Regions from separate parts of the Citrobacter portucalensis genome, predicted to be linked through region 1. Evidence: riboswitches for the same ligand, from Rfam matches in the RefSeq annotation. Region 1 holds a riboswitch; the other holds the start of a gene.
What was found. A riboswitch is a leader RNA that binds a small molecule or an ion and turns the genes downstream of it on or off. The one in region 1 is predicted to bind thiamine pyrophosphate.

Region 2: it holds a riboswitch for thiamine pyrophosphate, as region 1 does, so the genes downstream of both, thiM (hydroxyethylthiazole kinase) here and thiC (phosphomethylpyrimidine synthase ThiC) in region 1, are expected to answer to the same signal.

Annotation. Positions count from the first base shown of each region.
Region 1 is NZ_CP092466.1:4,809,198-4,812,310, forward strand. It holds gene nudC (NAD(+) diphosphatase) at 1-760, opposite strand, end outside; gene LY264_RS23195 (Rsd/AlgQ family anti-sigma factor) at 857-1,345, shown strand; TPP riboswitch at 1,396-1,518, shown strand; gene thiC (phosphomethylpyrimidine synthase ThiC) at 1,602-3,113, shown strand, end outside.
Region 2 is NZ_CP092466.1:1,837,204-1,840,316, reverse strand. It holds gene LY264_RS08815 (GntR family transcriptional regulator) at 1-374, opposite strand, end outside; gene thiD (bifunctional hydroxymethylpyrimidine kinase/phosphomethylpyrimidine kinase) at 417-1,217, opposite strand; gene thiM (hydroxyethylthiazole kinase) at 1,214-2,002, opposite strand; TPP riboswitch at 2,034-2,129, opposite strand; gene LY264_RS08800 (RcnB family protein) at 2,364-2,696, shown strand; gene LY264_RS08795 (fimbrial protein) at 2,749-3,113, opposite strand, start outside.

The DNA of each region.
Region 1 (3,113 bases):
CCCGACACATTGCCACAGTGTCTTCAATCAATCGACGCGCGACAGTACCCGGCGGGGGTAAGAGCGGTAAGTCGTCATAGCGATACCAGTTCGCTTCCAGCAGCTCTTTCGGGTCGATGACGATTTCGCCGCTATCATACTCCGCCATAAATGCGGTCATCAAAGACTGCGGGAATGGCCAGGGCTGAGAAGTGACATAGCGCAGATTTTTCACCTTAATCCCGCTTTCTTCCATAACTTCACGCGCCACCGCCTGTTCTAAGGTCTCGCCCACTTCGACAAAACCTGCCAGTACGGTATGCACGCCGTTACGATGGCGAACATGTTGGGCAAGCAGGATGGAATCATCTCGGCGAATAGCGACAATTATGCACGGGGCAATTTGCGGGTAATAACGTTCACGGCAGTGGCTACAGAGCATCGCCCACTCCGTTTTACTCGGGTGCATGGGATGGCCGCAGTAGCCGCAGAATTTATGCGAGCGATAGAACTCCGCCAGCTGTATGCCGCGTCCGGCCAGTTGAAACAGGCCAACGTCCTGGTCAATGACCTGGCGCACCGACCCCATATCGTGTCGACGCTGCTGCTGCACCAGCCAGACAGTCTCCCCTTCCCACTCGCCTATTGGCAGCGCGCGCTGACCAATCAGATCAAAACGGGCTGCGTCGCCATAAGGTAGCTCGCCATGAGGTAACCATAACTTTTGCTCATGACTGACGATCCACCAGCCGCTATCTAATTTTTCAATTATACGATCCATATCTCTTGCGCAACCTTTGCTTCACAGGCATGTTGTTTACATTATTTTTACATTTACGGGTGAGCAGTTCCTAAACACCATCTTGCGGAGTCAATCATGCTAAACCAGCTGGAAAGCCTGACGGAGCACGTCGGAGGAAGTAATAAACTGGTTGATCGCTGGCTACATGTACGTAAGCACCTGCTCGTGGCTTACTACAATCTGGTTGGCATTAAGCCTGGCAAAGAATCGTACATGCGACTCAATGAAAAGGCGCTGGATGATTTTTGTCAGAGCCTGGTCGATTACCTCTCCACCGGACACTTCAGTATTTATGAACGTATTCTCCATAAATTGGAAGGGAACGGGCAGCTTTTAAAAGCCACAAAAATTTGGCCGCTGCTGGAAGCCAATACGCAGCTGATCATGGACTACTATGACTCCAGCCTGGAAACTGCGATTGATCATGATAACTTCCTTGAATTTCAACAGGTTTTATCGGATCTCGGCGAGGCACTGGAAGCCCGATTCGTGCTGGAAGATAAGCTGATCATGCTGGTATTTGACGCAATGCACGAGAGTAACACTCTCAAACGTCATGCTTGAGATTTGCGGCATTAACGCGTAGTTTACATTCATTACCTCTTTACTGAGGTTACTTCTTGTCGGAGTGCTTATTTTCCACAGCAGCATGAGTGGAAAAGGCTGAGACCGTTAATTCGGGATCCGCGGAACCTGATCAGGTTAAAACCTGCGAAGGGAACAAGAGTCAATCTGCAATAGCATCGCCCCCGGGCGAGCTTCTCTCTTGCTTCATCCGTCGTCTGACAAGCCATATCCTTACTTTTATTTGGAATGAGCTATGTCTGCCACTACTAAACCATCACGCCGCGAACAGCGCGCTCAAGCCCAACACTTTATCGATACCCTGGAAGGGACCGCCTTCCCTAACTCAAAACGCATTTATATTACCGGTTCGCAGCCGGATATCCGCATTCCGATGCGCGAAATTCAGCTCAGCCCAACACTGACTGGCGGTAGCAAAGACAACCCGCAGTTCGAAGAGAACGAAGCCGTTCCGGTATACGACACCTCCGGACCGTATGGCGATCCTGACGTGGCGATTAACGTCCAGCAGGGTCTGGCAAAGCTGCGCCAGCCGTGGATTGCGGCGCGTAACGATAGCGAAGAATTAGACGACCGGAGTTCCGCTTATACCAAAGAACGTCTGGCCGACGATGGCCTGGACGAGCTGCGTTTCACCGGCCTGCTGACGCCAAAGCGCGCCAAAGCGGGTAAGCGAGTCACCCAACTGCACTACGCCCGCCAGGGAATAGTGACCCCGGAGATGGAGTTCATCGCCATCCGTGAAAACATGGGCCGCGAGCGCATTCGCAGTGAAGTGCTTCGCCACCAGCATCCGGGGATGAACTTTGGTGCACGCCTGCCGGAAAACATCACGCCGGAATTCGTGCGTGATGAAGTGGCCGCGGGCCGCGCGATTATTCCTGCCAACATCAACCACCCGGAATCCGAGCCGATGATTATCGGTCGCAACTTCCTGGTGAAGGTTAACGCCAACATCGGTAACTCTGCCGTCACCTCCTCCATTGAAGAAGAGGTAGAGAAGCTGGTGTGGTCGACGCGCTGGGGCGCGGACACGGTGATGGATCTCTCCACCGGTCGCTATATCCACGAAACCCGTGAGTGGATCCTGCGTAACAGTCCGGTACCGATCGGTACTGTGCCGATCTACCAGGCGCTGGAGAAGGTCAACGGGATCGCCGAAGATCTCACCTGGGAAGCCTTCCGCGACACGTTGCTGGAGCAGGCCGAACAGGGCGTCGACTACTTCACCATTCACGCGGGCGTGCTGCTGCGCTACGTGCCGATGACTGCCAAACGCCTGACCGGCATTGTCTCACGCGGCGGTTCAATTATGGCGAAATGGTGCCTTTCTCATCACAAAGAGAACTTCCTGTACGAACATTTCCGCGAGATTTGCGAAATCTGCGCCGCCTACGACGTCTCTTTGTCGCTGGGTGACGGCCTGCGCCCGGGTTCAATTCAGGATGCGAACGACGAAGCGCAGTTCTCCGAGCTGCATACGCTGGGCGAGCTGACCAAAATCGCCTGGGAATACGACGTGCAGGTGATGATAGAAGGCCCGGGTCATGTGCCCATGCATATGATCCAGCGCAACATGACCGAAGAGCTGGAGCACTGCCATGAAGCACCGTTTTACACCTTAGGGCCATTGACCACCGATATCGCACCGGGCTACGACCACTTCACTTCCGGGATCGGTGCGGCGATGATCGGCTGGTTTGGCTGCGCGATGCTGTGCTACGTCACGCCAAAAGAGCACCTCGGC
Region 2 (3,113 bases), 2.1 Mb from region 1:
GGGCAAGGCACAATTCTTTTGTTAACCCACAAAGTATCCGGTTTTTTACCGCGCAACACCACCTGCTGAGAAAAACCGCGCGCTTCTTTAAGCGAATACTCGAAGATATTGTTAATTTGCGTTCCGTAACCGCGGGCACGTGTTACTACACCTTCTTCTTCCAGGGCCTGCATCGCCTTACGTACCGTAATCCGAGAAACGCCGGTCAACTGGCTGAGGTCGCGCTCGCCGGGCAGGATATTGCCGTGCTCCAGGATCCCACTGCGCACAGCATTCTTCACCGTCTGCGCAAATTTCATATACAGCGGCGTGTTATCCGCCGCTGAAATACGTTCATTCAGTTGTGCGATAAGCTGGGTATGCGCTTGTTCCATTTATCTTTTTCCTGGCCGCCGTTTCTGCAGCCAGTATACCCATTACCACCACGCGTGGAAATGATGCACCGGACCGATTCCTTCGCCAACTTCCAGCGTGTCGGCCTGTGCCAGCGCCGCTGAAAGCCACAGTTTGGCTTCCTGTACGGTATCGGCCCAGCTGTTATGGCGCGGACGCAGGGCTGCCAACGCCGCCGATAGCGTACAACCGGTGCCATGGGTGTTTTTGGTCATCACCCTTGGTGCGGTAAAACGCTGCTCACCATCGCGCGTAAAGAGCCAGTCGGGGCTTTGCGCATCATCCAGATGACCGCCCTTCATCAACACTGCCTCGCAGCCCAGCGCCCGTAGCGCCCTTCCCTGCTCTAACATCTCCTGCTCAGTTTGCGCATGCGATGCCCCGAGCAGTGCAGCAGCTTCGGGTAAATTAGGGGTGATAATCGAAACCTGCGGCAACAAACGGGTACGCAACGTTTCTACCGCCGAGGGCGACAGCAACGGATCGCCGCTTTTCGCCAACATCACCGTGTCCAGCACCACATTTTGTACCCGATGGCGACGTAAACGTTCGGCAACAGCTTCGACAATGTCCGTCTCAGCCAACATACCGATTTTAGTCGTATCAATACGCACATCATTGAACACAGAATCCAACTGCGCGGCGACAAAATCAGGTTCAATGCGATACACCGACTGCACCCCACGCGTATTTTGCGCCACCAGCGCCGTGATAACGGAACAGCCGTAAGCGCCCAGCGCCGAGAAGGTTTTTAAATCAGCCTGAATACCCGCGCCACCGCTTGGGTCGGTTCCAGCGATCGTTAATGCGTTAATCCGTTTCATGCTTGCTCCTGGGCATTCAGGTTATAGAGGGCGTCGAGAAATGCCGGGACAAAGCTACCCGGTCCGTTTGATTGCCCGGTGGCGATTTGCCCGGCCTGTTTCATCCAGCTACAGGCGGAGGCGACGTTATCAAGTCGGTCACCACGTAAAGCGCAACTGGCCGCAACAACCGCTGAAAGAGCACATCCGGTGCCCACCACGCGAGTCATCAACGGGTCACCACCGTCCACGCAAACGGTACGCTGACCATCGGTGACGTAATCCACTTCGCCGGTCACCACGACAATGGTCCCAATCTGACGAGCCAGCGCCTGCGCTGCCGGAAGCGCAGCGACAGCCGTATCGGTTGTATCCACGCCGCGTCCCCCACCGTTCATGCCGGCCAGAGCAAGTATTTCCGAAGCGTTGCCACGAATAGCAGCAGGCTGTAGTGACAATAATTCCAGGCAGAAGCGGCGGCGAAACTCAAGCGCGCCTACGGCAACGGGATCGAGCGTCCACGGGGTTTTAGCATGATGAGCCTGCTTAACTGCGGCACGCATCGCCGCGGCCCGTTCCCGAGTTAAGGTGCCGACATTAACCAGCAACGCACTGGCAATAGCGGCGAATTGGCTGGCTTCCTCAGGCTCGATCACCATCGCAGGCGATGCGCCCAGCGCCAGTAACGTATTGGCAGTAAAGCTTTGCACGACCTCATTGGTCATACAGTGTGTGAGCGGGGATAAGTTTCTAAATTGGTGCAAAGTGTGAGCCGCGAGCGCGCGGCTGTGCAGGTCAGGCTGCATTGTTCAGCTCCTGCCCGCGCGAAGAAGGGACACGAGCAGTGTCAGACTTCCCTACGCTGGCATTATCCAGATCAGGTGGTACGGGTATTTCTCAGCCTTCACCAGAAGGGCACCCCGAGTCGTTGAAACACAAACGTAATACGCTGGTTTCAGTAACAGGATACTGCCTGTGCTTAACGATGTAAATTGGCGCACTCCCCACTCCCGCAGTGAAACTACTGGTCAAGGTTGCTGCAATTCTGTACTTTCATTTACACTTTTTACGAAATGACTGGAGTGATCACAAAATAGTGCTTGTCAGACATCCTGTATGCCAGGAATGATACATGACTGATTTTGATGACCCGAAGAGGTAGAGAGGATGGGTATGAAGAATAAAATGTTGCTGGGTGCACTTCTGCTTGCAAGCAGCGTCGTCTGGGCCGCACCAGCTGCAACAGCTGCCCCCACCGGTATCGATAAGTATGAACTGAGCAGCTTTATTGCTGACTTCACCCATTTCAAACCCGGTGACAAGGTTCCACCACTGTATCTCACCGAAGAATACACCATTAAACAGTGGAATCTGCGCAACCTGCCCGCACCGACAGCAGGCACCCACTGGACCTACATGGGCGGCGCATATGTGCTGGTCAACGATGCCGATGCTAAGATCATTAAAGCCTACGACGGCGAGATTTTTTATCATCGATAAAAAAACGCACCCAGTATAGTTGGGTGCGTAAACTTCTTGCTTTACTTACTTTTTAATTATAGTCAATAACGACCTTTACCCGACTCATTGTTTCTCCCGCAGTGACTTTCCCTGCATACGTTCTGGTGCGGGCGTAAATATTGATTGGTACTATATTCGCTTTCACATCGCCAGATCGATACAGGTTACTTCTGCCATAACCAATACTCGTTGAACCGTCCATTGATAACTGAAATCCTACCGACCCTGCGCTATTCGCCGCAGTACCATAATCGTTGGTCAGGGTCATTGAATCCTCCGCCAATGGACTCATCGGTTCAAAATAAAATAACAGATTATCAGGCGTAAACTTCAGATTCCCAGCCCCACTGGCCTGACAGGTGAATATTACCGGGTGAAGCTCAAATTTTTTCTTAT